DNA from 2 places in the Paenibacillus sp. JNUCC 35 genome. Region 1 is predicted to be linked to the other one. Evidence: riboswitches for the same ligand, from Rfam matches in the RefSeq annotation. Region 1 holds a riboswitch; the other holds the start of a gene.
The links. A riboswitch is a leader RNA that binds a small molecule or an ion and turns the genes downstream of it on or off. The one in region 1 is predicted to bind ZMP and ZTP.
Positions count from the first base shown of each region.

Region 1 (4,406 bases):
AAAGAGAGCGGTTCCATGAAATGGATTGGGACATTAGTTTAATACCTCCGATTTAATTGAATTGGAATACAGGGAATTTAGAACTATACTGCTGCGAATCGTAAAAAATCATAATGACACAAACCAGAGTGATTCTGGTGGATAGGTCAGGATTCGGCATCGTAAGCAGTGAATGGCTATCTACCGAGAGCAGCAAATGAGCTTTAATTCCTGCCTGTCAAAAAGTTTAGCATCTACCTCCTGTCAATTTATGTCTAAATGAATCATTTCACCTCCTCATATCCATATTATAGTATAAGGCAGAAGCAATGGAAGTAGGTCTTTAGAACTATTTATATACATAAAATGGTTTAAATAGTAAAACATCTCCTCCATAATATCCAGAAAATTTGGATATTTTTTTGTAAAGATCGTAAATTGGAAAATAAATTAGAATTAAAAGGGAAATTGTCGAATGGAACGAATTAGATGTATACAAATGCGGAAGAGGAAGGGAGTGAGCCGGTTATGAGTGTTGCGGCAGACATCAAATTGTTTATTTCCGTCAAAAAAGCATGGATTCTGGTCCTGGCGATGATTTTGTACGGAATCGGCGTCGGAATTTTGGCGCCCATGAACGCCATTTACTTAAAAGAAGGGATCGGACTCGGGAAAGGCGAGATCGCGTCGATTTTTGCCATTTCGCTTGTGCTCAATATGATTTTCACGATCAGCGTCGGCATTCTGAGCGATAAGATTCCGCGGAAGAAAATCATCCCCATGGCGGCTTCTGTGGTGTGTGCGGCCGGGCTGCTGATCTATATGCGAGCCGACGGGTACGTATCCGCGCTGGTGGGCATGTCGATCGCATCGGCCCCGTCCGGGATGGTTATGGGGCAGATGTTTGCCATGGCCCGGAACCATTTCTCGAAGCTGGCGCCGGACATCGTGGAGATTTCGCAGCTCTGGCTGCGCGCGTCTTTCAGCGTGGGTTTTTTTGCGGGACTGCTGCTGGGGGCGAACATTTATTTATGGTTCACCTTCTACGGGGTGCTCTGGGGCAATCTTGCGGGGTACACGGCACTCTTCGTCCTTCTGTTGTTTTACCGGGAAACGGTGGAAGCGCCTTCCAAAGCGGTCCTTAAGAAGAGCGGCGAGCCCTTCTCGCTGGCTATGCTGGCCGCGCTGCTTATGCTGTCGTGCGCCGATGCGATTCGGGGCCTGTATCTTCCCCTTGTCGTGAACGAGAAGTTCGGCAACCCGGAGCTGATGTCTTACATCTGGAGCGCACAGGCGGTGTTCGAACTGTTGTTTATGACGGTTGCGGGCTATTGGGCGCTGAAATACGGCTTCAAGCCGGTCATTCTATTCGCCGGCCTGTTCGCGCTGATCGTCTATCTGGTGTACGCCAATGTCGATTACCTGCCGTTCTTTTTCGCTATGCAGCCGCTGTATTCGTTTTACGTGGCCGTGCTGCTCGGGGTGGCAATGGGCTACGTCCAGCGGATGTTTTTGCACAAAACCGGGTTCGGAGCCAGCCTGTATGTCGTGATTACCCAAATGGCTTCTCTGGTCGGCTATTTCCTGCCGCTGCTGATTGATGGCATCACGCCGTCCATCTTTTACATCCCCGCTACGCTCATTGTCGTCTCCATGCTGCTTATCACGAGAACGATGCTGAAAGAACGCGGCAGCAGAAAGCCGGGAAACGTACAAACTTTGTAAGTGAGGCGGTGTGCCAAACGGTCTTGAAAAAAATGCTTCTCCGGCACTTTACCGTAAAACGCCCGCTGTGCTAAAATGAGGCCACTGGAAGAGTGTGTAACTGGCGGAACGTGGGGAACCACGGGGGAGCACACGGGAAATATAGCCGTACGCCTGGGCGAAAGTATTTGCAGATAGCGGAAAACCGCGGTCTGCGGATACTTTTTTTGTTTTCTTTTTGTAGGAAACCAATAAATCGGGGGGCGGAAAACATGGGAATGTTAATGAAAACGGCAGATCTTGCCGGTCGGTTAAGGGACTCGATCCGAATAGAAACGGACGCGTGGAAAAAGCGGGGAATAGAACCTTCCCTGGCGGTTGTACTCCTAAAAGGGGATCCGGCTTCCGAATACTACGCCAGAGCCAAGGAAAAGACGGCGCAAAAACTCGGTATCGGCTACCGTCTGATGGAATTCGATCCGGCTATTACGCAGTCGGAATTGCTCGGACATCTTGGAGAGCTGAACGATGACAAAAGCGTGCACGGAATCATGCTGGAGCTTCCGCTGCCCCGGCATTTGAACCCGTCCGAAGCTTTCGAGCTTATCCGCCCCGACAAGGATGTGGACGGGATTACGCCCGGCAGTAAACTTGCCTGTTTCCTCGGCACAAAAGGGCTGTACCCGGCAACGCCCCAGTCCTGTATCCGCATTCTGCAGGAATTCGGATTCGGACTGAAAGGGCGGCATGTGGTGCTCGTCGGGAGAGGCGAGACCGTCGGCAGGCCTTTGATGCCTATGCTGCTGCGGGAGCACGCGACCCTTACGGTATGCCATTCGCACACGGAGAATCTCGCGCGTCATATTGCCGGTGCGGACATCCTCATTACAGCGGCCGGAAGGGCGGGGATGGTTACCGCGGATATGGTGCATCCGGATCTGGTTATTGTCGATGCAGGCATCAACGAAACGGACACGGGATTAACGGGGGATGTAAGTCCGGATGCTCTGCAGCGGGTAAAGGCGATGACGCCGGTGCCGAGAGGCGTAGGGACGTTAACGACGCTCATCTTGTTTGAAAATTAAAAGCGGTCGGAATGCAGATCGGGGAGGGAGCGTACAAATGAGGGTGTACGATCAGTCGATTCGCGAATTTCTGGCCGAGGCTTCTTCGGGCTCTCCGGTGCCCGGCGGAGGCAGCATTGCCGCTTTGGCCGCAGCCCTCGGAGCGTCCATGGGGTCGATGACCGCCTGCTTGACCACGGGCGCCAAGTTTAAAGAGCAAGAAGCCGCGATGCTCGAGAATACGGATCTTTTTCGGCAGGCCATCGTGCGGTTCGAATCCTTGCAGGAAAAAGATATGGCTTCATTCAGCCGGTTCATGAAGGCGCTGAAGCTGCCGGCTTCCACTCCCGCGGAGAAAGAAGCCCGGAGTCTCGCTATCCGGGAAGCCTCCGCTCATGCGGCGGATGTGCCGCTGGAACTGATGGAGGCGTGCCTCGGGGTCATGCGGCGGCTGGCGGTCCTGGTCCCGGAAGTCAACAAGAATGTGGTGTCCGATCTGGGAATTGCCGTTCTGATGCTGGAAGCCGCGGTACAATCTGCCTGGATCACGGTGGAAATCAACTTGAATGCCATGTCCGCCGACAACCGGAAAGAGTACAGAGACAAAGGAACACTTCTGATGAGAGAATCGGAAGAAATAAAACGGGATGCTTTGGTACAAGTAAGAGAGCGGATTTGAGAAGCCGCTCGGAGCGGCAGAGCTTTCCGATCATGGACAGCAAGATGTACCGTTCCGGCGATGATACAAAAAGCCGTCTGAGCTTCTTCTGAAAAGAAGAGTTTCAGACGGCTTTTTTGCTGGTTTAACGGGCCCGCGCCTTTATTCGTAGCGGCGAGTCGACGGCCAGGAGCCTTGAAGCTTGCGGATCAGCACGATCTCGCCGGTATGAAAAGCGTCGTGCTGGATGATGCTGGCGATGCGGAAACCGATCGGACAATCACGGTATAGAGCGTCCATGTCCGGATCGGATTTGGTGTCCAGAAGGCTGCCGATGCGGGTATGAACGGCGTCGAGCTCACGAAGCGTCCGCTGCCACGCTTCTTCGGAACCGTGCGTATCGGGCGTTTTGAATGTGTCGTCGTTGTTTTGGGCCCAGTGGTCCGGTTCTTCGCCCTGGAGATGCTCCAGCAGCCGCTGCTTGTAGTAGACCAGATGGTTGACTGTCTCCCAGATGGTATTGCCCGCTTTACCCGGCGGCCGCCAGGAAGCCTGCTCCGCGCTTATCCCGCTGACGGCGTCTTTCAGAGGGGCATACCAGTCTTCCGTTCCGTAAGCGTGTTCCCAGCCTCGTTTGAGAAGATCCAATCCGTTCATTTGATTTCCTCCTAAATTAAGAATGGTGTAAAATTAGAAAGGCGATGTCATCATGTGTGGATAGGTTGTGCGATAAGACTGCCCGATGTGCAGACCATTCGCACAGATTCATTGTAACTATCTATTTTGTTTATGGTGGTTACATTTTGAATTTTAACATCAATTGGAAGAAGACTCAATCTTTATTCGGAGGTTGTTTTGGAAAATTCGGCTTTAGAGTTTATGAACAGCCAGTGGTACGACTGGCGGGGAACGGGGCGGAGCGAGGACAGGCTTGACCGACCGGGCTGGCTGGAAGCTTTTCTCGAGAAGTGGGAGCTGCAGGCCCAGGTGCCTCCGCAGCC
Region 1 is NZ_CM177771.1:2,545,924-2,550,329, forward strand. Features, by position in the region: gene AC2TF6_RS11815 (lytic polysaccharide monooxygenase) at 1-34, opposite strand, end outside; gene AC2TF6_RS11820 (MFS transporter) at 508-1,704, shown strand; ZMP/ZTP riboswitch at 1,791-1,870, shown strand; gene AC2TF6_RS11825 (bifunctional 5,10-methylenetetrahydrofolate dehydrogenase/5,10-methenyltetrahydrofolate cyclohydrolase) at 1,956-2,768, shown strand; gene AC2TF6_RS11830 (cyclodeaminase/cyclohydrolase family protein) at 2,806-3,426, shown strand; gene AC2TF6_RS11835 (DinB family protein) at 3,568-4,062, opposite strand; gene AC2TF6_RS11840 (CGNR zinc finger domain-containing protein) at 4,261-4,406, shown strand, end outside.

Region 2 (4,406 bases), 2.6 Mb from region 1:
ACCTGGACGCCGCCAAGGCCCGCGGTGAGCGCACGGGCGTGCTCACCTATGACGAGCGCCGCGGTCTGCATCACGCGGACGCCGTAATCTCCTCCGGCCGTCTAGCCGAGCCGGAGACGATCGCGCGCGGGCTGTATGCCGCGCTCCGGCAGTTCGACCGCGAGGGAGTGACGTATATTCTCGCGGAAGGCTGCCCGGACACGGGAATAGGCCGTGCCGTCATGAACCGTCTGCTGAAAGCGGCGGGTCAGGAAGTCATCCGGGTTTAAACATACAAGGGGAAACCCGGTGCCCTTAGAACGGCCTTAAGCTCTCCGGTTCGTATAAAGTAACTGCCGTCAGCGGCTAAGCTTCGGGCAGTTGCAGATCCCCCGGAACGTCTTTATTCTTTTCCGTTCCGAAAAGCAGCCGCCTGTACCGGTTATGCAGACAGGTACAAGTCCATAGCATGTTTCCCGGTTTGTCCGCATATCTTGAGAGAGAAAAAGTGGACAGGGGGAAATACCAATGGCGGCACTGGCGGGCGTGTCACCTTTCGTATGGGGCCAACTGGTGACGATCTTCATCATGGCTATTGCGCTTGGTTTTGACGCGTTTTCTTTAGGGATTGGAATCGGAATGAGGGGTATACGCCTGCTGCATATTCTTAAAATCAGCATCGTGATCGGTCTCTTTCATATCCTCATGCCGCTGCTCGGCATGTATGCGGGACATTATCTCGGCTCTTTACTCGGACAAGTTGCCGTGGCGGCCGGGGGCGGTCTGCTCATTTTGTTAGGATCCCATATGATTTACAGCTCGTTCCGTGGAGAAGATTCCAATGCATTCGATCATCGCACCTTCTGGGGAATGGTCCTGTTTGCGTTAAGCGTGAGCGTGGATTCCTTTTCTGTCGGCGTTTCGCTGGGGATTTTCGCAACGGATGTGGTTTTGACGGTGCTGCTTTTCGGATTGCTGGGCGGAGGCATGTCGATTCTGGGGCTTATGCTCGGGCGTCATGTGGGAAGCTGGATCGGTGAATACGGAGAAGCGCTGGGCGGTGTGATTTTGCTGCTGTTCGGTCTGAAATTTCTGCTGTAAAGTGTCCCTGATTTCAAAAAAACGGTACAATATATAGAGAGCGGAATAACCCGTTGGAATACTCTGTAAGGAGGTAGACGAAACATGAAACAGATTCTTTTTGTCTGTACCGGAAATACATGCCGCAGCCCGCTGGCTGAAGGGATTCTGCGCCATATGGCCCGGCAGGATAACCTGGAAGTCCATATCCGTTCTGCAGGGGTTTTTGCTTCCGACGGCAGTCCGATTTCCCGGCAATCTTCCTCCGTTTTGCGTGAAAAAGGCTGTGAAGCTTCTATCAGCTCCAGTCTTCTCAGATCCGCAGACGTGGATTGGGCCGATCTCATCTTAACGATGACACAAGATCATAAACGCGCCGTTATTCAGCGGTTCCCGCAGGCGGCGGATAAAACACATACACTGAAAGAATTTGTAGAAGACGATCCCAAGGTTGTCACGGCTGCCGCGGAATGGGAGAAGCTGATTGCCGAAGTGCAGGTTAAGCATGCCCTTTCCGAAGAAATCACGATAGAAGAGCGGACGCGGCTCATCCACTTGGAAAAACAACTCCCGGATTACGATATTTCCGATCCTTACGGCGGTTCGTTGGAGCTTTACCGCCATACGGCGGAAGAAATCGAAGAAGCGCTCGTTAAACTGGTTCAAAAGCTAAAGGAAAGCCGATGAGCGTCAAACGGTCGCATTATCTTTCTGCCCGGCCTAACAAAATCTTCATTTTTTAGCGGCTTTACAGTTTTGCGGGAATACGGTAAGATAGGGGCATAAAAGAAGACCCGATGTAACTGGCGACGAGTGGGTGTAACCACAGTGGAGCATCGGGGTATACGGCCGGTCGCCTGGGCAAAAGAGCAGTACATGCGTATTTACGCGTGTCATGCTCTTTTTTTCATTGTCTCTTAACGATTACACAGGTGCAGGTTAAGTCGGAATTTGCCGGTTTTTTTCTCCGGCTGATCGGTTTGGGTTATAATAGAGCCAAACGCAGTTTATTCCCACTCGAGGAGGGCTTTTCAATGAAAATTGCAATTGGCGCCGATCACGCCGGATACCGGCTTAAAGATGTTATCGTTCCTTACCTGGAATCGTTAGGTCATGAAGTGAAGGATGTCGGCTGCAACTGTGAACAATCGGTCGACTATCCGGACTACGCCGTTCCGGTTTGCGATATGGTGCTTAACGGGCAGGCGGACAAAGGTATTCTGATTTGCGGTACAGGCATCGGCATGACCATTGCCGCCAACAAAATGCCGGGCATCCGCTGCGCGCTAGTGCACGATATGTTCTCCGCGAAAGCAACCCGGGAGCACAACGACACGAATGTGCTTGCTATGGGAGAACGCGTAATCGGACCCGGCGTGGCGCAGGAAATCGTCAAGATCTGGATTGAGACCGAGTTTTCGCACGGCGAACGTCATGAGAACCGCCTGAACAAAGTGAAGCTTTTGGAAGAGAAGAATACGATTCATCCGTAAGGAGCTCTATTTTAAATGGAGGTGATCGTATGAATGACGGCGAGAAAGTCTGGCTGGACGGAATAGGGCCTGCGGTCGAGGCCAATTTCCGGGCACTGATTGAAGCCGGCGGCTTAAGGCGCGGCCAGATCGTCGTGTTCGGTACCTCGACCAGCGAGGTCCGGGGCCAGAGAATCGGCACGTCCGGTACGCCGGAAGCGGCCGAGCGCATTTTCGCCGCCGCTGTCCGGGTGGCGGAAGAACACGGGCTGCGGCTCGCCTTCCAGTGCTGCGAGCATTTAAACCGCGCGCTTGTCGTCGAAGAAGCGCTGCTGGAGCAAGACTCCCGGCTGGAGCCGGTGAATGTAGTGCCGGTGCCCAAGGCGGGCGGCTCGATGGCCGCCCATGCTTACCGGCACCTGGAGCGCGCATGCGTCGTGGAAGAGATCGCCGCCCATGCGGGCATCGACATCGGCGACACGCTGATTGGCATGCACCTCCGCCGGGTGGCCGTCCCTGTGCGCCCGCCCGTGAAACGGGTGGGTGAGGCGCACGTGACGATGGCGTATACGCGTCCGAAGCTGATTGGCGGACAACGGGCGGTGTACGAGGCTGTCCCGGAGAGCGAGGGTATTCCCGTATTCGCCGGCGCTGTTGCTCCTGCCCGGACAAGTCCGGGAAGTGGGGCAGACAGCGGCGCCTGCGAATAATGCATCTGGAGCCGTGATAAACGGGGGATCTTTTTTCCTGTTTATCCGGCTTGTACAAAGTGAAACTGATTGTGATTTTAAAATCCATGGGAGGTTGTTATAGATGGTAGAATTTTTGCGTAAACAGGACCCGAAAATCGTTGAGGCTATGAACCTGGAGCTTGGCCGTCAACGCGACAAAATCGAACTGATCGCTTCCGAAAACTTTGTAAGCCAGGCGGTCCTTGAAGCTATGGGCACCGTGCTGACGAACAAATACGCGGAAGGCTACCCGTCCAAGCGTTATTACGGCGGCTGCGAGTACGTGGATATCGTCGAAGATATCGCGCGCGACCGTGCGAAGGAACTTTTCGGGGCCGAGCATGCCAATGTACAGCCTCACTCCGGTGCTCAAGCGAATATGGCCGTTTATCTGGCCGCGCTGAAGCCGGGCGACACAGTCCTGGGTATGAACCTGGCGCATGGCGGACACTTGACACACGGGAGCCCCGTCAACGCGTCCGGTATCCTCTATAATTTCGTAGCTTACGGCGTTAGCGAACAGGATTCCCGCATCGATTACGACGATGTCCGCAAAGCCGCGTTCAAACACAGACCTCGCATGATCGTTGCAGGGGCAAGTGCTTACCCGCGCATCATCGATTTCGAAAAACTGGGCCAAATCGCGGACGAAGTCGGCGCCCTGTTTATGGTTGACATGGCTCACATCGCGGGTCTTGTTGCGGCAGGTCTGCATCCGAACCCGGTTCCGCATGCCCATTTTGTCACGACAACGACTCACAAAACGCTTCGCGGACCGCGCGGCGGTTTGATTCTGTGCCGCAAGCCATGGGCTGCCGCAATCGACAAAGCCGTATTCCCGGGTTCCCAAGGCGGACCTCTGATGCACATCATCGCCGCTAAAGCCGTTGCGCTGGGAGAAGCCCTCCAAGCCGACTTCAAAACATACGGAAAGAACGTTATTGATAATGCCAAAGCGCTGGCTGAAGGTTTGACGGCCGAAGGCATCAACCTCGTTTCCGGCGGTACGGACAATCACCTGATCTTGATCGACCTGCGCAGCCTGAACATCACGGGTAAAGACGCCGAGCATCTGCTTGACGAAGTGGGTGTGACCGTCAACAAGAACGCGATTCCGTTCGATCCGACCAGCCCGTTCGTAACC
Region 2 is NZ_CM177771.1:6,192,522-6,196,927, reverse strand. Features, by position in the region: gene AC2TF6_RS28060 (L-threonylcarbamoyladenylate synthase) at 1-269, shown strand, start outside; gene AC2TF6_RS28055 (manganese efflux pump MntP) at 508-1,080, shown strand; gene AC2TF6_RS28050 (low molecular weight protein arginine phosphatase) at 1,165-1,746, shown strand; ZMP/ZTP riboswitch at 1,849-1,929, shown strand; gene rpiB (ribose 5-phosphate isomerase B) at 2,094-2,552, shown strand; gene AC2TF6_RS28040 (TIGR01440 family protein) at 2,582-3,241, shown strand; gene glyA (serine hydroxymethyltransferase) at 3,345-4,406, shown strand, end outside.
Region 2: it holds a riboswitch for ZMP and ZTP, as region 1 does, so the genes downstream of both, rpiB (ribose 5-phosphate isomerase B) here and AC2TF6_RS11825 (bifunctional 5,10-methylenetetrahydrofolate dehydrogenase/5,10-methenyltetrahydrofolate cyclohydrolase) in region 1, are expected to answer to the same signal.